Regions from separate parts of the Glutamicibacter sp. NPDC087673 genome, predicted to be linked through region 3. Evidence: riboswitches for the same ligand, from Rfam matches in the RefSeq annotation. Region 3 holds a riboswitch; each other region holds the start of a gene.
The links. A riboswitch is a leader RNA that binds a small molecule or an ion and turns the genes downstream of it on or off. The one in region 3 is predicted to bind S-adenosylmethionine.
Positions count from the first base shown of each region.

Region 1: linked by a shared signal. The riboswitch ahead of ACIOTL_RS11280 (bifunctional o-acetylhomoserine/o-acetylserine sulfhydrylase) and the one ahead of ACIOTL_RS16165 (hypothetical protein) in region 3 are both predicted to bind S-adenosylmethionine.
Region 2: linked by a shared signal. The riboswitch ahead of ACIOTL_RS13760 (ABC transporter ATP-binding protein) and the one ahead of ACIOTL_RS16165 (hypothetical protein) in region 3 are both predicted to bind S-adenosylmethionine.

Region 1 is NZ_JBIUWB010000004.1:230,697-240,527, forward strand. Features, by position in the region: gene ACIOTL_RS11230 (extracellular solute-binding protein) at 1-184, shown strand, start outside; gene ACIOTL_RS11235 (carbohydrate ABC transporter permease) at 308-1,237, shown strand; gene ACIOTL_RS11240 (carbohydrate ABC transporter permease) at 1,240-2,097, shown strand; gene ACIOTL_RS11245 (copper homeostasis protein CutC) at 2,100-2,810, shown strand; gene ACIOTL_RS11250 (DeoR/GlpR family DNA-binding transcription regulator) at 2,823-3,635, shown strand; gene ACIOTL_RS11255 (phosphotransferase family protein) at 3,780-4,688, opposite strand; gene ACIOTL_RS11260 (phosphotransferase family protein) at 4,681-5,526, opposite strand; gene ACIOTL_RS11265 (CPBP family intramembrane glutamic endopeptidase) at 5,623-6,405, shown strand; gene ACIOTL_RS11270 (GNAT family acetyltransferase) at 6,424-6,840, shown strand; gene ACIOTL_RS11275 (VOC family protein) at 6,902-7,546, opposite strand; SAM riboswitch class IV at 7,719-7,838, shown strand; gene ACIOTL_RS11280 (bifunctional o-acetylhomoserine/o-acetylserine sulfhydrylase) at 7,930-9,273, shown strand; gene ACIOTL_RS11285 (homoserine O-acetyltransferase) at 9,276-9,831, shown strand, end outside.
Region 2 is NZ_JBIUWB010000005.1:280,390-290,220, reverse strand. Features, by position in the region: gene ACIOTL_RS13780 (BCCT family transporter) at 1-487, shown strand, start outside; gene acs (acetate--CoA ligase) at 568-2,529, opposite strand; gene ACIOTL_RS13770 (ABC transporter permease) at 2,586-3,350, opposite strand; gene ACIOTL_RS13765 (aliphatic sulfonate ABC transporter substrate-binding protein) at 3,420-4,442, opposite strand; gene ACIOTL_RS13760 (ABC transporter ATP-binding protein) at 4,530-5,351, opposite strand; SAM riboswitch class I at 5,357-5,458, opposite strand; SAM riboswitch class I at 5,726-5,817, shown strand; gene ACIOTL_RS13755 (acyl-CoA dehydrogenase) at 5,833-7,164, shown strand; gene ACIOTL_RS13750 (LLM class flavin-dependent oxidoreductase) at 7,222-8,625, shown strand; gene ACIOTL_RS13745 (IS110 family transposase) at 8,917-9,831, opposite strand, start outside.
Region 3 is NZ_JBIUWB010000007.1:96,043-105,873, reverse strand. Features, by position in the region: gene ACIOTL_RS16190 (MFS transporter) at 1-413, opposite strand, end outside; gene ACIOTL_RS16185 (hypothetical protein) at 989-1,273, opposite strand; gene ACIOTL_RS16180 (DEAD/DEAH box helicase) at 1,436-4,783, opposite strand; gene ACIOTL_RS16175 (LOG family protein) at 4,870-6,060, shown strand; gene ACIOTL_RS16170 (VIT1/CCC1 transporter family protein) at 6,124-7,227, opposite strand; gene ACIOTL_RS16165 (hypothetical protein) at 7,283-7,549, opposite strand; SAM riboswitch class IV at 7,566-7,679, opposite strand; gene ACIOTL_RS16160 (DinB family protein) at 7,747-8,334, opposite strand; gene ACIOTL_RS16155 (helix-turn-helix domain-containing protein) at 8,471-9,037, shown strand; gene ACIOTL_RS16150 (hypothetical protein) at 9,175-9,591, shown strand; gene ACIOTL_RS16145 (APC family permease) at 9,698-9,831, shown strand, end outside.

The sequences.
Region 1 (9,831 bases), on a different contig from region 3:
TGGAGACGAAACACTCACGCCATTCCTGGACATGTTGCCTAACGCGGTCTTCTACCCGACGACAAACCCGGCATGGAACGCCACCGATGGTGCATTCAAGTCACTGATGGGCGAGTTGGGGACCGGCAAGTCTGCTCAGGAAGTACTCGAGAGCATCCAAGCCAAGGCCGACGCCGCAAGCTAGGAACTGCTACCGGAAGCATTCCACGGCAGGCCCGGCGTAACACCGCCGGGCCTGCCGTGCTGGACAACCGAGAATCTCCGGTCCCAGGGTTACCTGGCCGAACGCAACGAAAGCGAGCCGACTATGAGCTCCGTACTGCCAGCCACGAACCGGGCCCGGCGCACCCGCCGCCGAGGCACGGATTCCCAGACATTCTTGTCTTCTTTGCCATGGATTGGGCCGGCACTCTTGCTGATCCTGGCCATCGTGGTGTTCCCCGCCGGCTACATGATCTACAACTCGACCAGGAAGATCTCTTCGGTGGGAACCGATCTTGAATCGGCAGGCCTGGAGAACTTCGTGACCATCTTCCAAGACCCGGTCTTGCCCCGCGTTTTGCTCAACACCGTTCTCTGGGTGGTGTCGGTGGTGGTCATTACCGTGCTGCTGTCACTGGTCCTGGCCCAGTTCTTGAACAAACCCTTCCCTGGACGCACCATCGTCCGGATGGCGGTTATCGTCCCATGGGCCGCCTCAGTAGTCATGACCACCACAGTTTTCTACTACGGGCTGGATCCGAACTACGGCATCTTCAACCACTTCTTTGTTCAACTCGGCTTGATGGATGAAGGCTACGGATGGACCAAGAACGCCGTTCCCGCCATTGCCGTTTCGGTAGTTGTGGCCATCTTTGTTTCCATCCCTTTTACGACCTACACCCTGCTGGCCGGGTTGCAAGCAATCCCGCAAGAAACTTTGGAAGCAGCCCGCGTAGATGGAGCCGGTAGATGGAAAACCTACCTGTTGGTGATCATTCCCCAGCTGCGATCCGCGCTGGCCGTCTCGGTGCTGATCAACATCATCAACGTCTTCAATAACTTGCCGATATTGAAAGTGATGACCGGATCCATCCCCGGCAACAGCGCAGACACGCTGATGACCTACATCTTCAAGGTGCTGCAATTCGACCGCCGACTGGATCTGTCTTCGGCACTTTCGGTTGTGAATTTCGCAATCGTGCTGGTGATTGTGGCGATCTACGTGAAAACCGTCAAACCCATGCAGGAGATCTAGCCGTGGCATTTTTGGTAACCGAAGATCGAGCCGCGAAGAAGACTGTCATCGGCCGGATGGTTGTAGGCTTCGCGGTAGTCATTATCTTCCTCATTCCCTACGGCACGATGCTGATCGGGTCGCTGAAAACCCAATCCGAAATCCTGGCCATCCCGCCAAAATACCTGCCGCAGGATGGTGCGCAGTTTTCCAACTACATCACCATGTGGGACACCCCGGAAACTCCGGTGCCCTACAACTTGATCTCCACCATCGTGATCGCGGTTTTCGCCACCTTGCTGGTACTGCTGGTCGCGACCCCGGCCGCCTACTACACCGCCCGATTCAAGTTCCCGGGCAAGATGGTGTTCATGTTCTTGGTGATTGTCACGCAGATGCTGCAACCTGCCGTGCTCACCGCAGGTTTGTTCAAGCAGATGCTGGCTTGGAATCTGAACGACACTTGGCTGGCAATGATCCTGATCAATGCCGCCTTCAACTTGGCCTTCGCGGTATGGATCATGCACTCTTTCTTCGCAGGCGTACCACGCAGCATCGATGAAGCTGCGCAGATTGATGGGGCTGGAAAGCTGCGGGTGCTGTTCACCATCAACCTTCCACTGGTTTGGCCGGGTATTGTCACAGCAGTGATCTTCACTTTTGTTTCCTGCTGGAATGAATTCGCTGCCTCGCTGGTGATCCTCTCCACCGCCGAGAACCAGCCGTTGAGCGTCGCGTTGACCAAGTTCGTTGGCCAGTACTCCACTGCATGGCAATACGTTTTCGGAGTATCCATTGTGGCCATCGTTCCGGTGATCGTGCTCTTCGCATTGATCGAGAAGCGGCTGATCGGCGGCCTGGCTGCCGGTGCGGTGAAATAGCCGTGGGCACGGCGTTGCCGGCGCTGGAAATCGTGGCCACGTCTGGTGCATGCGCCCAACGGGCAACGCGGGCCGGAGCCGATCGGCTCGAAGCCTGCCAAGCGCTGGAACTAGGCGGGCTCACGCCAAACCCGGAAGCGCTCGAACAGATCCTTGAGCATCGGCCTCCACGAGGGGTGCACGCACTGCTGCGCAGCCGTCCGGGAAATTTCCGCTACACCACCGAGGAAGCCGCGCTCATGGAGAGGCAAGCTGCACGTCTTGCTGCCGCGGGGGTAGACGGGATAGTGCTCGGTGCGCTGGATCCACGCGGGGCACTGGACTTGGCCATGATGCGGCACTGGGCCGAGGCCGCCCTGGCGGTGAACCAGAGGCTGGAAATCACGGTGCACCGGGCCATCGATGCCAGCCGAGACCCAATAGGGGAACTTGCCAGGCTTCTGGAGTTCCCGGCTCACCGAGTGCTCAGCAGCGGCGGGAGAAGAACCGTTGACCAGGGCATGGCCACGATCGAGGCCATGGTTCAAGCCGCCGGCAGCCGGATCGAGATCATGTGCGGTGGCGGGCTGCAGGCAACAGATATTGAATCCGTACGCAGACTGGGAGTCGCAGCCGTTCATTCTTCTGCCAAGACCCGCTATGCCGATACCATCGAAGTATCTGAGCAACAGGTGCGCCAACTGCGCTGCACGCTTGATGAACTGGAAAATTAAGGAGCGCGCACGATGAAACGCGAGGAACGGCAGAACCAGATCCTCGATCTGCTGGCCAGCCGCGGCCAGATCGATGTAGAGGAAGTCGTCAAGCAACTGGGTACCAGCCCGGCCACGGCGCGCCGGGACCTGGACGCATTGGCCGCCGCATCACTGCTTACCCGCACTCACGGAGGTGCGGTCTCCAACTCGGTGGCCTACGACCTGCCTTCCCGCTACCAGCGCGATAGCAACGACCGCGCGAAGGCGCAAATCGCGAAGCTGGCAGCCGACATGGTCTCGCAGAATATGGTCATCGGATTATCCGGGGGAACCACCACCAAGGCGATCGCCAGCGAACTGAGCCTGCGCCAAGACCTGGTGGGTGAACCGGGCCGGGTCACGTTGACCGTGGTCACCAACGCGGTGAACATTGCCTCGATGCTGGCCGTCCGCCCGCATATCCGGGTGATGGTTACTGGCGGCGTGCTCAACGACCGTTCTTACGAGCTGGTTGGTCCAATGGCGCAGTCCTCTCTGGCAAAGATCACCATTGACTTGGCTTTTGTCGGAATCAACGGGTTGGATCCCGAAGTCGGTCCGATGGTCAGCGATGAAATGGAAGCGGCAGTCAATGAGCAAATGATCCGGCAATCGAGCAGCAGCTACCTGGTGGCCGATTCATCGAAGATCGGCAGGCGCTCGTTTGTCATCTTGGATCGTCAGAACCTGACCGGCATCATCACGGACAACGACGCCACAAGCGAGCAACTGGGTGCCTTGGCCAAGGCCGGCATGCGTGCAGCCATGGACGTGGCGGAATATCGGCCCGAGGAGAAATCCTAGCTGCGCTGGAACTGCCCACCGAGCTGCTGGTCCGGTCGGCGTTTGTGCTTGCGGGACCAGCGGATGCCAAGCACTATCTTTTCCGATGGCCTGCGCTGGTCCTGTCAAAGCAACGCGCGCAACAAGCAGGGCCGGCCGCACAGGTCAAAGCGAGGAGCCCAGGTTTTCAAGCAACGCCCGGCTTCGCGCGAGGAAGAGCTGTTCACGATTGCTATTGGGAGCCACGGAGTTGAATACCCCGGCGAGCATCACCGCAGCATCCAGCCTCAGCACAGTCCACGCTGCCGAAGTGTCGTCGAAACTGCCGCCATTTCCGGTGTATGCAGTACGCAAGCGCTCGTTGTCCAAACCGTTTTCGGCAATGGCAGCGTATTCCTCGATGCGTGCCAGTTCCATCTCCGGGGCAGCGCAGAGGGCATTACTCCAATCGAATATGGCCAGGGGCATTCCAGCCAGAACACGAACGTTCTGCCTACGGATATCCAGATGCAACAGCCTGCGCCGGTGCAAGGATCTTTCGAGAAGAGCACGCAACACGTCGGCCGATGGCAAGGCTGGCATCGAATGCTGGCGGGCTAGCTTCGCGTAGCGGTCAGCGATGCGCTGGGCAACCGTCGCATAAATTGTGCCGGCCTGGCTGCCTTCCTCGTCGAAAGCGAGCGGCGGAAGTTCGTGCAAAGAAGCCAGCAACGAGCCCAATGCGTGAGCGTCCACTGGTGAGCCGTCATCTTCGATGACTTCGGTGATCAACACCGGGTACCCATCTTGATCAACGAGATCACTTGCCCGTGCGCTGGGCAACCCATGTTGTTGAGCCCAGAGGCTGCAGTGCAATTCCTTGATCTGAAGGCTGCTGGCCGAAATCTGCGGATTGTTGCTGGTGTTGTAGACCCGCATTCGAGGGACGCGGTAGCCCTCGTAGCGGGTCCCGCGCAGTGAGCTGTAAAAAAGGAATTCGGTGCCTTCCCCGGTTAGTGCCAGCTCGCGTGCGCCACGGCGGGCGGCTAGCCTGGCAGCGACCTGATGGGGCTCGTAAATATGCGTCCTAGCCATTGATTGACTGCGCAGCGGAGAGGATGCGCGGACCAATCTTGCGCATGAGCTTGCCCATCTTCGGGTTGTCGGTGCGCGAGAGCGTATCCGATAGCCGTTCAAGACTCATCAGGCCCAACCAGATTTTGGCCCGGTATGCTTCCTCGGCGCTGGGAGCAATCAAATCCGCCATTTCCAACCCATGCCACAGGCTCAGGTAAGCGGTGTTCAAAGCCGGGTCCCACGCAGCGGCCAGGTCCCAGTCCAAGATGCCAACCAGTTTCTCGCCGATCCAATGCATGTTGTGACCGGCCAAATCGCCATGAACCAAGCCCGCAGGAACCTGCGCCAGGAAATCGAGCTGGGCCCAGAGCTCGGTAGCAGGCCCTCGCAGTTCCTCGGGCAGCGCATCGAAGCATTGCTGCTGCCTGGCCTGGGTCCATTCGCCACGGAATGAAAACGGTTTGGCCAGATGCTCGCTGATCGGCTCCAGCGGCAGCTCGGCCAAATCCTTGACCAGCTGACCCAGCACCTTCGGATCCCCGTAATGCGGTTCATGGGCGTTGCCGGGGATGAAGGACATGGCCACGGAGCTGAGTCCGTCGACGTGCAGGATCTCGGAGACCGCCACCGGGATCTGGTAGTTGAGCTGATCCTCCAGCAAAGACAGCAGCTTGACGGAACGGGGCATCTGTTCCGTGGCCGCTGGCGTGCGCGCCATGCGAATCACCGCTTGCGGATTGCCAATGACCACCTTGTGGAATTGTCCGCCTTCGTTCACCGCCGCATCTTCCCAGGAAAGATCGGGGCAGAGCTGACGGGCAATCTGCAGTTCTCCAATGGTGGCAGGACGGCTCACTCGCACTCTTCTCGTTCAGCTTGCTGGTGGTCTCAACCTCAGGCTATCGCAGGTTTGCCACGAGGCTGCTCAGTACGCGCACAGCCAGATCAGCCTATGATCGGAAACGTGAACGCTGAACAAGTTAAGCAGACAGCAACCCGCAAGACCCTCAAGTTCGAGATCGTCTTGGTTCTTGCCCTGTCTTTGGGACAAAGCGCGGTCTACTCGCTGCTGAGCTTTGCCGATAAGGTCACCCGGGCGCCACTGCGCGAGCAAACTACATCCCTGAACAACCCGCTGAGCACCCGCGAGTTCTTTGATTTCTCCTACCAGCTGCTGGACATAGTCTTTGCCTTGGTACCCGTCGTGCTGGCGCTCTACCTGATGAAGCGCACGACCGGACGAACCATCCGGGACATCGGTTTCGATATGCGCAAGCCGGGCAAGGACGCACTGCTCGGGGCGGGGATGTTCTTGGCCATGGGAGTAGGAACGCTGGGCGTCTATGCCGCTGGACGGGCGCTGGGCGTCACCACGGCACTGTCAGCAGCGAATCTTGGCGATTATTGGTGGAGCGTCCCAGTGCTTCTGCTGTCGGCTGCACGTCATGCAGTCCTCGAAGAAGTGCTGATGCTCGGATTCCTGTTCACCTACGCCAAGAAATTGAAGCTGGGCCTGTGGAGCACCATTATTGGTTCTGCGATGATCCGAGGCAGCTACCACCTGTACCAGGGGGTGGGGCCGATGATCGGCAATATGCTCATGGGCATCGTCTTCGGCTGGGTATACCAGAAGTACGGGCGGGTGATGCCGCTGGTTATCGCGCATTTCCTGCTTGATGCCATCGGCTTCGTGGGATACGCCTTGGTCGGGCCGGCCATCGGAATCGGCCAGTAGCGCAGGTAAGCTGAGCCAATGCAGATTACCGTGCTGCGGGAAGAGGACCTTCGCCAAGCAGTTGAATTGTGGGAAGCAACCGGGCTGACTCGTCCGTGGAATGATGCGCTCGCCGACGCCCGACGGGCTTTGGCCGAGCCTACTTCCACGGTGCTGGCCATCGTTGAGAACGATCAACTCATGGCTACTGCGATGGTTGGCCATGATGGCCACCGAGGTTGGCTCTACTATGTTGCGGTGGATCCGTGCCGGCAGGGCAACGGCCTGGGAAGGGAGCTGGTGGATGCCGCTGTCCTGTGGCTGCGGGATCGCGGCGTGCCCAAGGTGCAGCTCATGGTCCGCGAGGAGAACTCTGCCGTCATCGATTTCTATGAACGACTGGGCTTCGAAGACCAGCACGTCGTGGTGCTGGGGAAGCGCCTGGACCGGCCTTAACGAAAAGAAAGTAGGTGGGGACGCCATTGTCCCCGCCTACTTGCGTTCTCTGCGGAACTGTTTACAGCACCACGGTGCCGGACTCGGTCTCAAAGGTAACCGACATGATGCCCGGAGTGCCATTCGGCGCTTCATATTGCATGGTGACAGCGCCCAAATTGACGTTCTGCGGCTGGCCCAGCCAATCCAGCACCCGTTCACGCGAGCCGGCAATGGCGATCTGGCTGATGGCGCCGGCAGGTTCCAGCGCCTTCGACGGATGCAGCTCCTCGGATCCTTCATCCCAGGAAATCAGGTACGGGCACTGCGGATCGGCGATCAGGCCCTTGATGCCAATCTGCTGCCAGGTCAGTTCGCGGCCATCAGGGAACTTCCGGTTGCCCGGCACCGACTTGCGGCCCAAGCGGTCCTCGGCACTGGATAGATCCTCCACCGAGACGCACCAGCCCATCCAGCCGCCGCCGAGCTCCGAACGGGCGCGAACCGCCTGTCCGAAGGGTGCCTTGTCGCTGGCCGGGTGGTTCAGGACTTCAACCACCTCCAGGTACTGGCCATGCTTGAGCGGGAAGATGACATTGCGTGTTCCGAATCGTGGATGCACGCCGCCCTTGACGAATTCCAGTCCGAGGGACTCGGAGATTCTTTCAGCGGTTGGCAACAGCCCGTCTGGGCCGCATGCATAACTTACGTGATCTAGCCTCATCATGTGCCCATCATGGCAACATGTGATGCGAGTCTCTACTTAGGCACACCTAAGTGCCGGGATGCTATCGAATACTCTGCGATGAACCTGCAATATTCGCGAAATATGACCGATTGAGTCCAATGACGAGCCCTTGCGTTGCAAAGATCTTCGGTTTTCGGGCAAACTGGTACCAGGTCATGAGTCCCAGTAACAAGCCCCGGCTTACTGGGCGGCAACCCTCCAACCGCGGTGGGGTGCCCCGGGTGAAGACCTGGCCCTTGAACGCACAAGGCATCAAGGACAAGCGCGGGTTACCCCTGGAAGTCGTCACGATATGGTGCTTCCTGTCGGTGTCTTTTCAGTGGCGTACCCCCATAGTCATGAAACGCTATTTGGAGGAAACCATGAGCAATAACTGGTCATTTGAAACCCGTCAGATCCACTCCGGCCAGACCCCGGATCCGACGACCGGAGCACGGGCTCTCCCGATTTTCCAAACCACCTCTTTCGTCTTCCCCAGCGCCCAGAGCGCTGCTGCACGTTTCGCGCTGCAGGAACTGGAGCCGATCTACACCCGTATCGGCAACCCGACCACCGACGCGGTGGAAACCCGCATCGCTGACCTGGAGGGCGGCGTTGGAGCACTGCTGCTCTCTTCGGGACAGGCTGCCACCACTTTCGCCATCTTGAATTTGGCCGAAGCCGGCGACCACCTGGTGGCCAGCCCCAGCCTGTACGGCGGAACCCAGAACCTGCTCAAGCACACGCTCAAGCGCCTGGGCATCGAGGTCACCTTCGTTGCCGACCCGGACAACCTGGATGATTGGCGTGCCGCGGTGCGTCCGAACACCAAGGCCTTCTTCGGGGAAACCATCTCCAATCCGCGACAGGACGTCCTGGACATCGAGGGCATCTCGGCGATCGCCCACGAAGCCGGCGTGCCGCTGCTGGTGGACAACACCCTGGCCACCCCGTACCTGATCCGCCCGATCGAGTGGGGCGCGGATATCGTGATCCATTCGGCCACCAAGTTCCTCGGCGGCCACGGCAATGCCATTGCCGGTGTCATCGTGGACTCGGGCAACTTCGACTTCGCCAAGGACGCCGACCGCTTCCCGGGCTTCAACACCCCGGACGAGTCCTACAACGGCCTGGTCTTCGCCCGCGACCTGGGTGTCAACGGCATCCTGGGCGCCAATCTGGCCTACATCCTCAAGGCCCGCGTGCAGTTGCTGCGCGATTTGGGTTCCTCGGTTGCGCCGTTCAACGCGTTCTTGATCGCACAGGGCCTGGAAACCTTGTCGCTGCGCATTGAACGCCACGGCCAGAATGCCGTAGAAGTTGCCAACTGGCTCGAAGCCCGCGAGGAAGTGCAGAAGGTCGCCTACGCAGGCCTGCAGTCTTCGCCATGGCATGAGCGTGCGCAGAAGTACAGCGATCAGGGCGCCGGCTCGATCATCGCGTTCGAACTGGAGGGCGGTTCGGAAGCCGGCCAGGCCTTCGTGGACGCACTGGTATTGCACTCCAATGTCGCGAACATCGGCGACGTGCGCTCATTGGTCATCCACCCGGCCTCCACCACCCATGCCCAGCTCTCCGAAGCTGAGCAGGTTGCGGCCGGCGTGAGCCCGGGACTGGTGCGGCTGAGCGTCGGACTGGAGAATATCAAGGATATTCTGGCCGATCTGGAACTGGGCTTCCAAGCTGTTGCAGCCCTCGAGAACAAGGAACTGCAGGAAACCCTCTAGGCATGGCATCCATTGTGACTACTGAAGATACTCTGCGCGCCGAAGAGCTCGCCGGCGGGCAAGACGGCATTTTGCGCCGTAAGTCCGTGGGGGAGCACCACTTCGAATTCGGTGGATTCCTTCCGGACGTGGTGCTGGCCTATGAAACGTGGGGGACGCTAGCAGCTGATGGCTCCAACGCGGTGCTGGTGATGCATGCGCTCACCGGTGACGCCCACGTTGCGCAAGGCGATTCGCAAAGCGCCGGCTGGTGGGAAGAGCTCGTAGGTCCCGGAGCCACGGTTGACACCAATGAGTACTTTGTCGTGTCCATCAACATGGTGGGTGGTTGCAATGGTTCCACCGGCCCCTCGTCCTTGGGCGACCAGGGCCTGCCCTACGGTTCGAGCTTTCCCTTCGTCACCATCAAGGACTCGGTGCGCCTTGAAGCGCGGCTGGCCAAGCAACTGGGAATTGATTCCTGGCATGCGGTCATTGGCGGTTCGATGGGCGGTGCGCGCGCGTTGGAATACGCCGTCGAGTTCCCCGACCAGGTCAAGAACCTCGTAGTGATGGCCT
Region 2 (9,831 bases), on a different contig from region 3:
AGACTCGGCCTCGATCGTGATGGGTGCGCTCAGCGAACGCGGCGCTGAAGAGCCATCCAAGAAGGCCGTGATCTTCTGGGGCGTGGCCACCGGCGCTGTGGCCGCGGTGATGCTGCTGGCTGGCGGCGATCATCCGGCGGAGGCATTGACCGGGCTGAAGAACATCACTATTGTTTCGGCGCTGCCATTCGTGATTGTGATGCTCCTGCTCTGCGTGGCGTTGTGGAAGGACCTGAGCAAGGATCCGCTGGTGCTTCGCGGCAAGGTGGCTCGACAGGTCCTGGAACAGTCCGTGGGCCAGGCGGTTGACCGCCATGAGGGTGGCCAGTTCAGCTTGATGACCACCGAAATCCCTTTGGTCAGGGCCGAGGGCAGGGCCTCCGAAGTGAAGCTTTTCGCCACCGAAGCCACCGCTGACCCGGTGCAGGACGGCAAGGGCAGCGCGGGCGATGGCCAGAGCCAGAAGCCAACGGCCGGGGATTCCTAACCGGCAAATCAAATGAAGCTTCTTCCCCAGCCGGGGAAGAAGCTTCATTTGTTTAACCCCAAGGGGCTTGGGAGCAGCGATTAGCCGCGCGCGCGGCAGATCGCGTTGATCTCCGGAATGCACGGCTCATTCTGCAGGCTCGTTGTGTCGCCGAGCGTGGTGCCCTCGAACAGCTGGGTGAGCAGGCGGCGCATGATCTTGCCCGAACGGGTCTTGGGCACATCTGGAACCAAGACGATTTCCCGCGGCTTGGCAATCGGGCCGATCTGCACCGCGACGGTATCACGGAGTTCAGCAATGAACTCGGCCTGCCGTGCAACGAGCTGCTCGTCAGGCGACTCGGCAACCAGGGTCTTGTCCAGCGGTACCACGAAGGCGGTTGCAGCGTGTCCGGTCTTGGAATCCGGGGTGGGGCAGACGCCGGCTTCCACCACGCCGGGGTTGGTGACCAATGCCGATTCGATTTCAATGGTGGAAAGCCGGTGGCCGGAAATATTGATCACGTCGTCGGTGCGGCCCAGGATGTAGATATCGCCGTCCTCATCGAAGCGGGCACCGTCGCCAGCCAAGAACCAGCCTTGCTCTACGTATTGTTCCCAGTAGCTGGTGTAGTAGCGCGTCGGGTTGCCCCATACGGTACGGGCCATCGACGGGCCAGTGCGCGTGATGACAATATTGCCCTGCTGGTTGGCCGGCACGCTCAGGCCGCCATCGTCGACAATGTCCACCGAGATGCCCGGCAGCGCGCGTGCGGCGCAGCCTGGCTTGAAATGTCCATCGGTCGGCAGGGGGGAAAGCACGGTCGCGCCGGATTCGGACTGCCACCAGGTGTCAACCATCGGCAGTCCTGCTTCGCTGTCCCGGCCGATCTGCTGGCGGAACCATTTCCATGCCTCGGGATTGACGGCTTCACCCACAGTGCCGCCGATCTTCACCGAGGACAGATCGTATTGAGCGGGGATGCCGTCCGGGAACCAGCCCATCAACGAGCGGACCAAGGTGGGAGCGGTGTAGTAGCTGGTGACCTTGTAGCGTTCAATGACCTCGAAGTGGCGGCCCGGGTGCGGGGCGTTGGGGACGCCCTCGTAGATTACCTGGGTGACGCCATTGGCCAACGGGCCATAGATCTCGTAGGTATGCGCGGTGACCCAGGCGAGGTCGGCGGTGCACCAGTGCACGTCCTTGGCGCGCTGGGACTCGTCCGGGTTGGCGAACAGGAGGTTGTAGCTGGCGGCCGCCTGCGTCAGGTACCCGCCGGTGGTGTGAACCAAGCCCTTCGGCTGGCCGGTGGTTCCCGAGGTGTACATGATGAACAGCGGTGTTTCCGCATCGAATGCCTGCGCGTGGTGCTCGGTGGACTGGGTATCAACCACCTCATGCCACCAGATGTCGCGGCCCTCGGTCCACAGGATTTCGTCGCCGGTGCGGCGGATAACCAGGACCTTTTCGATTTCGTTCTCGCCGGCAACGGCCGCATCGGCGTTGCCTTTGACCGGAACCGAAGTGCCGCGGCGGAACTGGCCGTCGGTGGTGACCAGGACCTTTGCCTTGGTGTCCTCCACGCGGAACCTCAGCGCCTCGGCGGAGAACCCGCCGAAGACCAGCGAATGGATGGCGCCGATGCGGGCGCAAGCCAAGGTGATGACAATTGTTTCAATGAGCACCGGCAGGTAAATGAGCACGCGGTCGCCCTTCACCACACCCAGGGATTCCAAGGCGTTGGCTGCCTGGGAGACCCGCTCCTGCAAATTCTTGTAGGTGACGGCTACCCGGTCACCGGGCTCGCCTTCGAAATACAGTGCGACCTTCTGGCCGCGTCCCGCAGCTACATGGCGGTCGGCGCAGTTCACTGCGGCGTTCAGCTTGCCGCCGAGGTACCAAGAAATTTCCGGTCCGCGCTTGGCATCCGGATCGGCCGGAATGATGCGGCTGGTGGTGTGCCACGGGGTGTCCCAATCCAAGAGGTTCGCCGCTTCGTCCCAGAATTCCTGGCGTGCTGCCTCTGAAACTTGAGTTGAGGTTGTTGCCAATTCGGTGGTCATCGCAAACTTTCTTTGGTGAGGGGTAGTTTTGTCAGCGGGTACTAGCTGGTCCAGTTTCAGGTCCAGCGCTTGATAGCCCAACGTTCTGCTATCGACAGCAGGGCATCGGTGATCTTTCCAAAGACGGCCAGCAGCACGATGGTCATGATTAGGCGGTCCAATCGGCCGTTGTTCTGCGAGTCGGTGAGCAAGAAGCCAAGGCCCATTGACGCGCCGAGGAGTTCGGCTGCGACCAGGAAGAGCCAAGCTTGGGCTAGTGCCAAACGCAGTCCGGAGAAGATCGAAGGGACCACTGCGGGCAGCTGGACGGTGCGCAGCAGCTTCAGTCCCTTCAACCCGAAGGCGCGGGCTGCTTCGACCAGGTGGGCATCGACATGGCGCAACGCCAAGGCGACGGTGGTAAAGACCGGGAAGAAGGCACCAATGATCACGAGTGTGACCTTGGAATCTTCACCCATTTTCATCCAGAGCACCAGCAGCGGAACCCAAGCCAAGGAAGGGACTGCACGCAGGGCGCTGATGCTCAGTCCCAGAAATGCATCTGCCAATTTGGACAGCCCGACAAGCGCACCCAGCGCCAAGCCCAGCAATGATCCGAAGGCGAAACCGAGAAGAACACGCTGAGTGGAGATGCCGATGTGCTTTCCGAGTTCGCCATCCTGGAAGAGCTCAATGGCAGCAGAAACCACTGAACCCGGAGTTGGCAGTGTCCACGGAGCAACGATTCCGGTAACGGTGACAAATTGCCACACAGCCAGGGTGGTCAGCGGCAAGACCAGCGCAAGCAGCCATTTCGGGGCACGCAGGATCGTTGCGGCCATGCTGGCCTTCTGCTTGGCAGGTGTTTGGCTTCCGCGGGTTCCAGCCACGTTAGTGGGACTCATGGCTGGTTACTCTCCGGAGATCTTTGTTGCGTCTGCCTTGACGGCAAACTGGTCATCGATGAGGGTTTCCAGAGCTTCATCAACGGATTCCTGCTCCGAGACATCGCCGCTAGCGACCAGCGTGGGAGCAATCTTGCTCAGGACTCCAGTGAATTTGGCGTCGGGAACTGCCGGAACGTCCAGATTGGAGCGTTCCTCAATGACGGTGGCAGCAACTCCTGGTTCGAGCCCTGCTACGTCGGCCAGGATTTCTGCGGTTTCCTCGGGATGGTCAGCTGCCCAGCCACGAGCCTTTTCGTAGGCATCGACAACGAGCTGGGCGAGTTCGGGGCTCTGCTCAATGAAGTCTTCGCGAGCGTTCAGCGCACCGTAGGTGTTGAAATCCAAGTTCCGGTAAACCAGTTGCGCGCCGTCTTTTTCGGCAGCGGCCATGATCGGATCCAAACCGCTCCAGGCATCAACCGAGCCGTTGGCCAGGGCGGTACGTCCATCGGCATGCTGGAGGTTCTGCAGCTTGATGTCAGCTTCACTCAAGCCCGCGGATTCCAGCGCCTGCAGCAGGAAGAAGTATGGGTCGGTGCCCTTTGTAGCGGCCACGGTCTTGCCAGCGAGATCTTCAACGGACTCGATTTTCGAGTCCTTATCCACTACCAGGGCCGCCCATTCCGGCTGCGAATACAGTGCGATGGTCTTGATGGGTGCACCGTTCGAACGGTTCAGGAGCGCAGCGGAACCGGCTGTGGAACCAACATCGATTGCGTCGGCGCGAAGAGCTTCATTGGCCTTGTTGGAACCAGCGGACTGGATCCATTCGACATTTACGCCCTGCTCCTTGGCGGCTGCTTCCAACCATCCCTTTTCCTTGAGCACCAGGCTCAGCGGGTTGTATGTGGCAAAGTCGATGGACAGGGTCTGGCCATCCGAGGAGGCTGTAGCGTTTTCGCCAGCACAGCCGGTCAGGGCAATTGCGCCAACGAGCAAGGCGGCGGCGGACAATGCAGTGCGGCGGGTGAGACGGTTCAAAAGCATGGAGAATCCTAGAATTGTGCGTGCAAGCGGTGTAGGTGAAAGGCAAAGAGGCCGCCGAATGGTTCGGACCCCACGGCGTGCCCGGGACTAATGGTTGGTTGGGTCGACGCCGAGCAGGCGCAATAGGTGCAGACGATCTGCAACGAACTTTTCATCGGTATGCCGGCGTGGATGCCCAGCTGAGATGGACAGATCTTCGATGACGCCCGCTGCACTATGCTCAGCGCCTCGCCCCAGAACAATCACGCGGTCAGCCAAAGTCAACGCCTCGTCCACATCATGGGTCACCATGAGAACGGTGGTGGGGAACGATGCGTGAATCGAGAGCAGCAGATCCTGCATCTTCAAGCGTGTCAGCGCATCGAGGGCGCCGAAGGGTTCATCAAGAAGCAATACACCCGGGCGCCGAGCCAGCGCGCGAGCCAGCGAAACCCGCTGCGCCATGCCTCCGGAGATCTCTCGTGGGCGCAAGCTGGCTGCATGGCTCAGACCGGTCAGCTCGATCAACTCATCGATCAGCGAGTTGCCGGCGCGCTTATCGGTTTCCGGTGCCAGGCCCAGTGCAATGTTCTGGCGAACCGAGCGCCATGGCAGCAGCCGGGGCTCCTGGAAGGCAACGGCGCATAACTCGTTGATGCCGGTGACCTCGCGGGTGCCGGTGCGGATGGTGCCGGTGGTGGGTTGGTCCAAGCCCGATACTGAACGCAGCAGCGTGGATTTTCCGCAACCGCTGGCTCCAAGAATGGCCACGACTTGACCTGCTGGAATTTGCAGGTTGATATCGGCCAGGACCGTGAGGCTTTCCATCTTGGTGGTGAAGGTCCGCGACACGTTGCTGAACTGCACACCCAGGGCGCTTGAAGCTGAGACAACGGGAGCTGCCTCGGGCGCTGCAAAGGAAAGAGTCATGTTCATCTCCATCGGTCCTGGCGGTAGCACCGGCCTGCAGAGCAAAACTCCAAAGGTGGTTGCTGCGGCGTCAACGAGCCAGATCTCTCGGCCGCTCGGGATGGTTACGTGTCCATTACAACGAGTCGAACGATTTGAACGCAAATCTCGCGTAATATGAAAAAATCTTCGACAACTACGTCACATTGCCCAGAAATTTCGTTATTTATTTTATTGCAGGCCGGTTTGCTCGACATTAAGCAAAACTTTGCAACTCATCTTCGGCAGGACACGGATTAGGCTGTGAAATTTGAAGATGGGCACTTCCGGCACTGGGACGAAATGTGACTTCGCGGGTTGGAATCACCGGTTTATTACCGTTACAAATGAATTACGACCCATCCAGAGCGGCTGAGAGATCTGGCTCCACGACGCCGCAGCAACCACCCCAATAGCGGGACGGTGCTACCGCCAGGACCGATGGAAAGAATTGAGAACCCTGATGCCTATTGGTGAATCGCACAATGCCCTCGGACTGGACTTCAACCAGCTCAGTGACCCTTCGCAGGCCACCGCAATGGACCTGGACAAGTTTGAAGAACAGTTGCCGACTAGGCAATTGCTGAAAATCACCCCCGGACCAAGTGCGGATGAGCAATACGACCGGCTGGCCGAAATCTTCCGTCCCGTTTTTGCGCAGATCGCCGCAACCGCCAAGGACCGCGACTTGAACCGCGTGCTTCCTTTCGAGCAGGTAGGCCTGCTGAACCGCGAGCGCTTCGGTGCGCTGCGCCTTTCCGTTGCCGACGGGGGCTACGGCGCACGGCTGGTGGATGTCTTCCGCCTGCTCATCGAGCTGTCCGAGGCGGACTCCCACGTTGGCCAGCTGTGGCGTGCGCATATCGCATTCGTCGAGAACGTCTTGGCGATGGAGGACGAAGAGCTGCGCAAGAAGTGGGTCGCTCGCATCGCTGCCGGGCAGATTATCGGCAACGCCTACACCGAACGCGGTGGCAACGCCCTGGGCACCTTGAACACCAAGGCCAGCACCGTGGACGGGCGCTGGGTGATCGACGGTGAAAAGTACTACTGCACCGGCACCATTTTTGCCGACTGGACCACCGTTGCCGTGGCCCACCCGGAGCTCGCCGGCCGCCAGATCGCCGTGGTCTCCACCCAGCGCAGCGGCGTCAAGATCCTCGACGACTGGGATGGGTTCGGCCAGGGCCTCACCGGAACCGGCACCACCGAATTCCACCAGGTCCCGGTGGATTGCTTCATGCCGCAGCAGACCAATGACTCCGAAGCGGCGATCTTCCAGCTGGTCCTCATGGCCGTGCAGGCGGGCATCGCCCGCGCCGCATTGAACGACCTGCGTCACGCGGTGCAGGCGCGCACCCGCATCTTCACCACTGGAACCGGGGTGCCGGTATACCAGGAACCCCAGGTCCTCCAGCTGGTGGGCGAAGTTTCCGCGGAGTCCTTCGCTGCCGACTCCGTGGTGATCGGCGCAGTCCTTGAAGTTGAAGCCGCCCTGGGCGATCCGGGACTGAACGACGAGGAACGCTACGCCGTATGCGAGCTGGCCGCCAACCGCGCGCAAACCGTGGTGCAGCCACTGGCCATCGGCGTGACCAGCAAGCTCTTCGACGCACTGGGAGCCTCTTCCACCAGAAGCGGCTGCAACCTGGACCGGCACTGGCGCAATGCGCGCACCATCGCCACCCATAACCCAGCGATCTACAAGGCGCGCATCGTCGGGGACTACGAGATCAACGGGGTCCAGCCGCAGCGGCTGTCCGTCACCGGCGAAGATTCGACCCAGCGGGCCTGAGGGCCTGCGACGCACACCAGCAACTTTCCACGATTACCAACCTATGGGGGCAAAGCCATGAGCGAGAACAAGCGCGAGATCCTATTCAACGCATTCGACATGAACTGCGTGGTGCACCAGTCGCCGGGCCTGTGGCGCCATCCGCAGGACAAGGCCTCGACCTACAACACCCTGGGCTACTGGACCCACCTGGCCAAGGTGCTGGAAAAGGGGAAGTTCGACGGGCTGTTCCTTGCCGACGTGCTGGGCACCTACGACGTGTACAAGGGCACCAACGTGACCCCGCTGGGCTCCGGCGCGCAGGCGCCGGTCAACGACCCGATGATGCTGGTTTCCGCCATGGCCGCCGTGACCGAGAACCTCGGCTTCGGCGTCACCGCGGGCACCGCCTATGAGCACCCGTACGCTTTCGCCCGCCGCTTGGCCACCCTGGACCACCTGACCAACGGCCGCGTGGGTTGGAATGTCGTCACCGGCTACCTTCCCTCGGCCGCCCGCAATATGGGCCAGGAAGACCAGATGGAGCACGACGAGCGCTACAACCACGCCGATGAGTACCTCGAGGTGGTCTACAAGCTGCTCGAGGGCTCGTGGGAAGACGACGCGGTGCAGAACAACAAGGAAACCGGTGTCTACACCGACCCGGCCAAGGTGCACCCGATCGAGCACGAGGGCAAGTACTTCAAGGTCCCGGGCATCGCCATCACCGAGCCGTCCACCCAGCGCACCCCGGTGATCTACCAGGCCGGCGCCTCCAAGCGCGGCACCGAATTCGCCGCGTCGAACGCCGAAGCGATCTTCGTGAATTGCCCTACCCGCGACCTGCTCAAGGAAGCGGTCAGCAAGATCCGCGACGCTGCCGAGGCCGCTGGGCGTGGCCGTTACGACATCAAGGTCTTCGCCATGCAGACCATCATTACCGCGGAAACCTCGGAACTTGCCCAGGCGAAGTTCGAGGATTACAGCTCCTACGTGGATATCGAGGGGTCGCTTGCACTGCTTTCGGGGTGGACCGGCATCGACATGTCCGTCTACGGACCAGACGATGTCATCGGCGACGACGTGAAGTCCAACGCCATCCAGTCCTCGGTGGAGACCTTCAAGAAGGCCAGCGGCGATACCGGAAAGCCATGGACCATCCGCCAGCTGGCCGAATGGATCGGCGTGGGCGGATTCGGCCCGGTCTCCGTCGGTTCGGGTGCCGAGGTAGCCGAGAAGCTCATCGACTGGGTGGACTACACCGATGTTGATGGCTTCAACCTCGCCTATGCTGTCACTCCAGGCACCTTCGAGGACGTTGTCGAATACGTGGTTCCCGAGCTGCAGGCGCGCGGGGTCTACAAGACCGAATACGCCGAGGGCTCGCTGCGCCACAAGCTGTTCGGCGAGGGGGACCGCGTGAAGGACACCCACCGCGCAGCCCAGTACAAGATCGCCAACCGGATGGCCGCGCAGGCCTGATATGTGCCCGTAATTGTCAAGTAGGCATGGGTTAGCACCCGCTTGGCTGGATTGCCGAGCGGGTGCTTTTCACCTCCCTGATCGACCCGGTGGTGCGGCGTGTCTTGGTGACGCGTGGTCAGTCTGACATACGCGGGTTGGTTACCGCATGACCCTGTTTCGGCGAGAGCAACCAGCTTGTCTAGGATCGAGCGTGGCACCTCTTGGGATGCTGCTCATAGGCCTTCCGCTGATGCGCTCTTCACGCTGCATGCTCCACTTAGCATGATATGAGAGGCGAGTCTTGCAGAATTATTCGTCCATCACGGCCAATGACCAGCACCAACCGGCAAGTTCACGGGCAATCGCGGTGCACGCGACGGTGTGCTTCTTCTTGTGGCTGGCCAGGGTATTCCACCGCTGGTTCAGGCGCCGATTCCCGGCATCGCCCCGTGCCGCTGCCTGGGCCGATGCCTTGGCCCACCGGTCGGTCATGGTTTTCCCCGGCTGGTACCGCGGTTTGTGATGCCATGCAGCCTCGACGAGCAGCCGGCGGGCATGGGTGTTCCCGGTCTTCGTGATCCCGCCCAAGGACCTGCTGGTCCCCGAGGAATATTCGCTGGGCACCAGGCCAAGATAGGACGCAATGGTGCGGCCGGTGAATCGATCCCAGTCACCGAGCTCGACTGCGAGAGCGAACCCGGTCAGGGTGTTGATGCCACGCAGGCAGCACAGCCTGTTGGTCACGGCAGTGAACTGGGATTCGGCAGCCATCTTGTTGATTTGCTCATCGAGCCGGTCACGCCGGGCAAGACCGAAAGTGGCCGCATCGAAGGCAGCGTCGAAGGCCGCCAACGTTCCGGTGCCAAGGCTTGCGAGCTCGTTTTTCCTGATACGCCGCAGCCATGCCTCATGCCTGGAGCCCCAGCACGTACTGCCGTCATAGATGAAGCTATGGCGCAGCAGGAGCTTCGAGAGCCGATGCCTGCACATCATCAGCTCAACCCTGGCGTCCTCGCGTGCTCGGACGAGGTCTCTGGCGGATTCCTCGACGAGCGTCGGCACGCGCACTGCCACGAGTTCATCGACTTTGATCAGTCGTGCCAGCAGCAGGGCATCGCGGGCATCGGTTTTGACCTTGTCCCCGGAAAGGCGCAGGAGCTTCGACGGGGCCGCGACGGTCACCGGGTAGTTCATGCCCGCGAGGGTGCGGGCGAGGCTGAATCC
Region 3 (9,831 bases):
AGGAGAATTGGTGCTGCTACACCCCATACCGAGTAATCCGGGAGGATTCCGATGCCAAACGTGGCCGCTGCCATCATGAGCAGGGTGAAGACCAGAATCTTCTGGCGTCCTACTCGGTCACCCAGCTGGCCCAAGATCACGCCACCAAGCGGGCGCGCGACGAAGGTGACAGCGAATACGCCTAGGCTGAACAGGGTTTGGATTGCAGGCTCGACGGTGTCGGGCATGAAGAGCTTGCCGATAATTACTGCAAGATAGCCGTAGACACCTACGTCGTACCATTCCATCAAATTGCCAACGACGGTACCGCCGATGGCTTTCTTGAGCATCGAATTATCGACGACGTTGACGTCTTCTACCTTCAGGCGGCGTTTCCTCAGGAATCGCTGCTTCCGTGTGTTTTTTGCTTCCATAGTTTCACTCCTCATATCTTTCTTGATCTTGTCCCGGTGCCGGCGACCATATTCATCCACAAGAATGAGGAGCGAAATAGCTGCTCCTTGAGCTGGTTGCGGTCGCCGTGTGACTCGTCGAAATCGATAGATTTCTACTCAAAAATCCGGCGAAAAACCGGCATTGAGCGATGAAACGCTTAAGCGGACAATCATTAAGTTTACCAAAAATTGGATTAATTCCCTGATCGAGGGGCTCTCCAGGGGCGTATGCGTGCCCATGGGAGCAGTCGAATCCTGCGTGGACCTACCGCCGAATACCCACGGAAGCATGGGGCAAACGAGCCATTGGCCAAGTTGTGGATCGAGGTGCGCGAAAAGCCGAAATTGTGTCGAAGGACTCGGAGCGTCAGGGGTTGGAAAACAGCGAAACAACGCGAAAACGGTGCCCTTGAAGGTCCTGAATCCGGTGGCAAATGGGGGCTTCCGACGGTAAAAAACGCACGCTGTTCAGCAGCGGTTGGCGCTCAGTCCACAGGGCATAAAAATGCCCCAAGATTGCTGGTGGGCAGCTTGGGGCATGTAGTCGAAGCAGGCTAGCCGCGGAGGCCGGCAGCAGCTTCAGTATCAACTCTCAGGAATGAAGAGCCGATGGCAGCGAACGCGCCCGGAATCAGGAGCATTCGGTGCTTCGGGTTATAGAAAATCTCTTCGAGCGGAGACGCCAGAACTCTGCGAATCTTTTCCAGGAGCCGGTCGTTTTCCAGGGACAGGCGTTCCTGTTCGGTTTCAATCACCACACGATCGTTGTTGATACTCACCGATGCACTCATCCAGTCATCATCGGGGGTACTGAGAGTCTCCGATTTAATCAGGGACACGGTTATTACCGCCTTTGTCGTTCGTATCGCCCGGACGAGGATCCGTCTGGGCGCTTGTCCGATGAACGCACTATGTGTGGCGTAGCGCACATCATCGGTCACTTCGAATATACAGGGTTTTACTGAGCGCCGCCTGCTAATACGGCGGATTTAATCAACCTGTTACTCAAGCAGTCCTCGGATATCTTGGGCGGTCAAGGCCTTGGAGAATCCATCGGCTTCATCCATCACCGTCGAGATAAGCTTGCGTTTGCTTTCCTGCAGCGCCACAACCTTCTCTTCGATGGTGCCCTGCGAAATCATTCGGTACACCATCACCTGTCGCGTCTGGCCGATGCGGTGCGTACGGTCGATAGCCTGGGCTTCCACGGCTGGGTTCCACCATGGATCCAGCAAGAAGCAGTAGTCCGCTTCGGTCAGGTTCAAGCCGAATCCGCCGGCCTTCAAGGAGATCAAGAACAGCGGCGCTTCGCCTTCCTTGAACTGCTCGATGACCTTGGCGCGGTTGCGGGTATTGCCGTCCAGGTAAACGAACTTCACGCCACGCTCGGTCAGCTTGTCGGCCAGCACCTTCAAATACGAGGTGAACTGGCTGAAGATCAGCGCACGGTGGCCTTCGCCCACCACATCATCGAGCTGGTCGAAGAGTGCTTCCAGCTTTGAACCAGGTACGTCCGACAGCGCTGGATCCACTAATGAAGGCTCCAGGGCCAGCATGCGCAGATGGGTCAGCGACTGGAAAATGGTGAAGCGGTTGCGATCCAGATCTTCAACCAGGTGCAAGATTTTCTGGCGTTCGCGGTTCAGATGGGTGTCGTAGACATGCTGGTGCTCTTCGGAAAGGCGCACCAGAAGCTGTTGCTCCTGCTTGGCCGGAAGATCCAGCACCACGGATTCCTTGGTGCGGCGCAGCATGAATGGCTTGATGCGACGCTGCAGCAATGCAAGGGTGTCCTTGTCGCCCAGCACTTCGATAGGGCGGGCGAATTGGCGATTAAAGCGTGTTGTGTTCAGGAACAATGCCGGAGCAACCAGCGACAGCAAAGCACCGAGCTCGGAAAGGTTGTTTTCCATCGGGGTACCAGTGACAGCCAATTTGAAATTGGTCTGCAGGTTCACCGCGGTGCGGTGGGCCTTGGTGGATTTGTTCTTCACGAACTGCGCCTCATCGAGGATCAAGCCGGCAAAGCGCTGCGCCTCGTAAATCTCGTCGTTCAGACGCAACAGGGTATAGGTCGTGAGAATGACATCGTAATTCTCGGCCAGTTCCCTCAGCTGCCGTGGCGAAGGCAAGGTGCCCTCGACGCTGACTACCCGCAAGGATGGGGCGAACTTGTTGATTTCCATTTCCCAGTTGGAAACCACCGAGCTCGGGGCGACGACCAAGAACGGCAGACGGGTGCGCTGGGTTGCGGGCAGCTGAGCACATGCCTGCGGATCGGCCCAGAGCTTGTGGGCATGGAGAATCAGGGCAATCGTTTGCAAGGTCTTGCCCAAGCCCATGTCATCGGCGAGGATTCCGCCGAATCCGCCTTCGTACAGGCGAGAGAGCCAGTGGAACCCTTCAACCTGGTAAGGGCGCAATTGGGCGTTCAGCGTGTTCGGCACCTGCGCGTGGTGGGCTTCAGCGACCTTGAGCAGTGAACGCATGCGTGCGATAAACAAGTCCGCGCCGTCAATGCCTTCAGCCATCTCATCAAGTTCTTCGAACAATGAGATTTGGAAGACCGTAAGCTTCAGGTCTCCCTCCTTCGGCTTGTCATTCATTGCCTGCGCCTCGTCAACGAGCGCCTTGAGCTTGGCGAACATGGGGTGGTTCAACGAGAACCAAGTGTTATCCGGCAGGCGCAGCTTCATCTGGCCATTGCTCATGGCCTCGACGATCTGCGAGAAAGGAACCTCGTGGTTGCCCACGGTGATCAGCAAGCCAAGGTCCAGCCAGTCGGTCCGTTCATGATTCACGGCATTGATCTTCAGCTGAGGAAGTTCACGCAGCTGACGGAATTTCGGCCGGGTACCCTTCTCAACCAGCTTGACTTCAGGAATGCGTTCCAGCGCGGGGAGGATCTCGGTGACGAAATCGATGGTGTCATCGCGGGCGTAGAACTTCGGCGACAAGTTGGGATTGCCGCTTTCTTCATGGACCAGGAAAACTTCATGCACTGCGGCCTGAAGCAGTTCCTCGGCCTCAAGGTCATACACTTCCTGGTCGCCAGGGATCCCCGGGTAGAGGATCTGGAAGTCCAGCGCGGCGGTGTCGTTCGGTTCGTTATTCTCGTTGAATTCGCGCTTGTAGACCACGGTCGCCTGCACATAGGGCGGTTTCAAAGCAGGCAATTCCAGCTCGTCGCTAACGCTACGCAGCTCGAAACGGCGGGCCAAACGCGGGTAGGAGGATTCAAAGAAATCGTTGATCTCCGGCCTAGGCACGGTGACCGGACGGCGGTCAACATACCAGCGGCGGTGCGCGTCAGGAATCGGCTCAACACTTGGCGCGAGCCAAATCTCATCAGGCTGAGCCAACTGGGCATAGAAACCATGCTCGGCGATGACACCGCTTGGTGCCTCCGGATCGAGAATGAGATCCTGGTTTGCAATGTGCAGGACACCGTCCAATTGCAGCCGTTGCTCATCCAGGGAGGCCTGCATGCTGAAGCTGGCTGGAGCAACGATGCGCACGCGCTGCTCGGATCGGGTCGTGATCAGCGGAATTCCCAGCTCATCAGCTTGGTCAAGCAGTGGCCAGAGCAGCTCGGAAGCGTACTCGTCCAGGAACAGCCAGTCTTCATCCACCTTGAACTGCAGCTGGCTGTCGCTGCGCGCCATGGAGGCAAAGCGGGTAAACCAGTGGTGCTGCGCCCGCAGCAGGTTCCAGCCGTAGGTCTTGAAGCCCAGGGTGGTCCAGCGAAGCTGGCCACGAACCCAACGGCCTTCGGTGTTGCGAACCATAGGGCGCACTCCCAAGCGGAAGCGCTTATTACGGGTCGGGTGCGGGATGGTTCCGGTCGGCATCCATTGTTGCTGCTGGGTGGCGTCCTTCGAATCGAAGAGCAGGAACTGAAGCGCCATCGGCACTACCGGATCGTGCTGCGAACCAAGCAGGCCATCGGCCGGGCCCGGCTCGGACTCTTCAAACCATGAATCGATTTGCTGCGACCAAACTGTGTTCGGCTTCTCTTCCCGGGCAGGCACGGGGCGTGGCTGGGAAGCGATCTTGTTGGAGACAATAGCCAGTGCCGCGATGTGCGAGCAGATGCCCGGTGCGTCGCAGGTGCACTCGCACGATTCGATCTTCCACTCTCCACCGTCCATGAGGACCTGGATCATCGGAGAATATTCTTCGCCAGAATCGGTGACGGTGCCTTCGATCTGGTGGGTGCTTTCGTCGAATTCCACGTCAACCACGGAATTTGCTTCTGCAGCCAGGTTCTTTCCATAGAAGAAAGGAACGTTGCCCAGAAAAGCCAATAAGTGGCGGGCATCAATGGTTGGTGGAACAGATTCAATCATCCTCTCATCGTTTCACGTTCCGGGCCTTCGCGAAAGTTGAAGGGCCTTTCTGTGAATAATCACTATCTATGACGTAGCGTTGACGCATGTCCCAAGTGTGGCCCTACCTTCCAGCACGCGCAGTGAACATAACGACGCTCGTTGAATTCGACCGTCTCGCAGCCGAAGCGCTGGCTTCCCACCGCGCACGCGGAAAAGGCTGGCGAGTGCACCGTGTTGATCTGCGCGAACGGGATACCGTGCTGGAATCCTTGGATCTTTCCGAAGCGCTATTCATCGATTGCCAGTATTCCGCGCAAGGAGCGCAGATCGTGCAAGCCACTGGCGGGCTGTGCATGAGCTCGGGGGAGGAGCTTCCCTTCGAGACGGTGGCTCGCGGCTTGTATTCGCCGCATGAGTTGTACTCGGGGATCCGGACGCAGACCTACGAGCATGTGCCTGATGCCAAGATCTACGCGTACTCCCAGCAGCATGCAGCGGTGAATTCCGATAGCGATAGCAATGCGCTGGCAAGAACCCTGCATGATCACCACATTGGCCAGGCGCTGGTCTCGGCGGTGTACGAGGGCACGTTCAAGGAAACCCCGATTATCGGGGTGATGGGCGGGCATGCGATGAGCCGGGGCACTGCGCAGTATGCGCAAGCTTTGGAGCTTGGGCGCATGATTACCCGGGCCGGCTACGCGGTCGCCACCGGTGGAGGCCCCGGCGCAATGGAAGCCGCCAATGCCGGTGCGTGGCTGGCCGATTACGGACCAGAAGATGTCGCTACGGCATTGCAGATGCTGGCCGAAGCGCCAGATGCGATCCATCAGCGCACCGGCTGGGCGAGAACTGCGCTGATGGTCAAGGAGCGTTTCCCGAGCCAGCGGCAGTCCCTGGGCGTGCCAACCTGGTTCTACGGCCATGAGCCGCCGAATCTGTTTGCCACCCAGATTGCCAAGTTCTTCACCAATTCCATTCGTGAAGCGATTCTGCTGGAGCAGTCCAACGGCGGGCTGATAGTTCTGCCCGGGGCCGCCGGCACGGTGCAGGAAATCTTCCAGGATGCCTGCGAAAATTACTACGCTACCGGTGCTCGCGTGGTGCCGATGGTGCTGATCGGCAAGGACTATTGGACTAGGGATCTGCCTGCTTGGCCGCTGCTTCAGGCCCTGGCCAAGGACCGTGTCATGGAACAGAAGATTGCTCTGGTGGAAACCGCCGAAGAAGCGATGGAGTTCATCCAGAGCATGCAAACCCTGCGCCGGCGTACCCGGCGGCCGGAGAACAGCTAGAGCACGGCATGGAAAATGCCGGTACAGCCAAAGCTGTACCGGCATTCGATTCGCAGCAGGCTGCTATCCGATGCTGACGTCGAAGATCAGGCCCAAGCAGTAGGTTATGGCCGCTGCGCCCCAGCCGATGGCTAGCTGGCGCAGGCCGCGCTTGAGCGGGGAGGCCCCGGAAAGCAGTCCCACGATCCCTCCGGTGATCATCAGGGCCACGCCCACCAGGACTACCGAGACGATGATCGCGGTCATGCCGGACAGGCCAAGGATATACGGCAGGATCGGCACCACAGCACCGGAAGCAAAGAGGAAGAACGAGGTGGCCGCCGCACCGGTGGCCGAACCCAGCTCCTGGTGCTCCTTCTCAAGTTCTTCGCCGCGACCCTCTGGGTTCAGCGAGAAGTCGGGGTTGCAATCGCAGGTGAACAGGCCCATGCGTTCGGCGGCCCGGTGCTCGGCATCTTCATCGCTCATGCCGCGGGCCTTATAGATTAGCAGCAGCTCGTTGGCGTCCAGATCAAGGTTCGGGGCCGCTGTCAGCGTGACCTGGGTTGGGCGTGAAGCTGTCAGCAGCTCGCGCTGGGAACGCACCGAAACGTATTCGCCAGCTGCCATGGACAGTGCACCGGCCAGCAAGCCGGCAATGCCGGAGAACAGCACGAAGGTCGCTGAAACACCGGTCGCACCGATGCCCATGATCAAAGCGAGATTGGAAACCAGCCCGTCGTTGGCGCCGAAGACCGCAGCACGGAAGTTGCCCGAAAGGCGCGCACGGCCTGCTGTAGCAAGCGCGCGAACGACTTCTTCGTGGACCTGTTCGTCGGCCGCCATCTGCGCGGTGGCGTCCTTGTCATCGCGGTAGGGCGAACTGCTCTCGGAGCGCTGGGCCATGGCCAGGACGAAGACCGAACCGAAATGCAATGCCAGGAAACGCAGCATGGTGCGGCGCAGCGACGGGCGGACTTCCTTGACATGTTCGCCGAGCAGGACGCGCCAGTGGGATTCGTGGCGTGCTTCCGCCTCTGCCAGGCCCAGCAGGATTTGCCGTTCCTGCCCGGTTTTCTTTTCCGCGAGGGCCCGGTAGATGGAGCCTTCTGCGACTTCATCAGCGAGATACTTGCGCCATCGCTGGATCTGCGCTTTGGTAGGTTCGGTTGCTGAGTGCTGTGGCATCGCGAAGATGACTCTCCTGGAACATGGAGTTTCCCAATGAAACCCGTGGATCGGATCAACTACCCAGTTTAGTCAGGGCTCCTGCACTTGGGAATTTGGCAAGACTAAAAGCAAATCGCTTGCCCGCAGGATCTCCGGCGACTGGCACCACCAGCAGCAATTCAGATGTGGCCGGATCGAAGGTCGGCCGGCGGGCACAACGAGCAATGAGCTGTTCGAGCCTGAGCGGATCTGCAACGTAGCGGGTGCGCCAGCGGCCTTCGGCCTTGAACTGCACTTGGCCGGTCTGGCGGTCGATGACGGGCAGAATCGGATATGCCATGGGACGTCAACTCTCTTGCGAGCTCTTGCCCGTGCACCTGTTGATGCGCGGACCGCTTCCTCATCCGAACCACCCATGAACTTGGGGTTGGTGCGCGGCCAGTCGGAGCTTGGCGCCGCGTCTCGTGAAGCAACATTTCCGATGGTACCGCCGGCGGCAGGGCCCGGTGAAGTCAGAATGCGTAATATGACTGCGGGTCAGCTGCCCGGGGCAAAGGCATCGGCCAGTTGCTGCAGCTTCTCGCGTTGTTCCGCCCATTGCCCAGCGGTGTAATCGGGCAGCAAATCCAGTTGCGCGGTCCAGCCAGCACGGCCATCGAGCTGCTCGCGAATAATGTCCAAATGCCCTGCATGGCGGGAGGTCTCGGCGAGCGCATGGATGAGCAGGTGATCCAATGTGGTATTCCCGGCTGGCCCCCACCACGGTACCTCTACGGGGCTGTCCAGGGGCAGGGTGCTGATGGCCTCATCGGCGAAGGCGATGGCTTTCCGATAGAGGCCGATCAGCTGTTGCGCGCGCATGTCTGCTGGCGGAAGGAAATCCGCGTCGGGATCATGCGGAGCTATGAACTCGCGAACGTAGCGGTCATTGGCCTTGCGCTTGAGGCAGGTGCCGAAATATTCGTATTCATTGATCGCCAAATGGTGCAGTACACCCAGAATATGGGTGCCCGTAGGGGTGAGCGGGGTGCGGGCCAGGTGCTCGGCGAGGCCTTCTGCCTTGAAGATCGCATTCTCGCGTGCGTCGTTCAGGTACCCGCAGAGCTTGTCCTTGGTGCTGTCCATGGACAGAGTCTAGTGACCGTGGTGGGTCCGCGGTAGGGGCGCCGTGTGTTTACCATTGGTAAACTTGCCCCGCAGGCCTTGAAGCCAAAGTGGTTGCGGTTGTAGTTGCTGCAAAAAACGTCGATGGAGCCAAACGATGAAAACCTTGCCAGTTGAACCAACCGGTGCTGCGATCAACATCGGTGCGAGGCTGCGCGGGGTGCGCCAGACCCAGCGCATGACCATTGACCAGGTCGCCGAGCTATCCGGACTGACCAAAGGTTTCCTCTCACGTGTCGAGCGCGACCTGACCAGCCCTTCGGTTTCGACCCTTTTGCGGTTGTGCGAAGTGCTGGGCATGGAAGTAGGTACCCTCTTCGAGGTTCCAGAAACGAAACTGGTCCGCCTGGAGCAGGCTCCCCGTGTTTCCCTGGGCGGCGACGGCATCACGGAGCAGCTGGTTACGCCACGCAGCGAGAAGCGGGTGCAGATGATTCGCGCTGAGATTGCGCCCAAGGGCACCGGTGAAGCAGAACTGTATTCGGTGGATTGCGAGCTGGAAGTGCTGCACGTGATCGCGGGAAAATTCATCCTGGTATTGCCAGATCAGCGCGTAGACCTCGAAGCAGGCGATACGATAACCTTCCCCGGGCGTGAACCGCATAGCTGGGAAAACGATTCTGATGAGGTAGCTGTGGTTACCTGGACGCTGATCCTCTCATGACGCCAAGCCCATGCGCCTGCTGCCAGGGCACGGCATGAGCGGTGCGGCTGCGCGTTCGTCTGCGGGGAGATGAACCGCGTATTCTAGGAACGATGCGTTGTTTCGGGGCGCTCGGAACGATGAGTGATGGGAGAGGCGTGAGGACAGGCGAACCAACCGCTGCGCAAGATCAACTGCGCAGTATCAGCTGGTGGGCTTCGATACTTTTCGGCGTTCTTATTGGCACCACCTTGACCTGGATCCGCACCCAACGCAATTTCTTCTTCATTGGCGCAGCGATTCTGGCCGTCGTCATTGTCACCATTGGCGTGCGAACGATTCGCCGACGTGCACGCTTCCCGCTGATGGCGCAGGCGCGCACCTCGTGGGTGTATGTGCTGTGGACCGGTGTCCTGCTCATCCTGGCCGGACCGATCCAGCTGGTGTACGTAGCCGATGACCTTTCTGAACTGACGATCAAATCGCTGGTAATGTCCGCAGGCTTCTGCCTGGGCATTCATGAGGTCGATCGCGCGCTGGTGAAAGCCAGCAAGAAGCGCTCCGGTGAGGCCTAGCCTTCCGATTTGGGCGGAATAGCCTGAAATGTAGTCAAAACATCCAATACCCTTTGGCGCGATTTTGCATAGTGTGATCCTGATCAACTTTCCAGAAGGGGTTGCCATGTCAGGAAAAACCGCGAAGAACCACACCGCAGAACCAGGCCTCAAGAAGGTCCTCGGCCGCTGGGATGCCTTGGCCATAGGCGTTGGCGCGATGATCGGCTTTGGCTGGGTCGTGCTCACCGGCGACTGGAT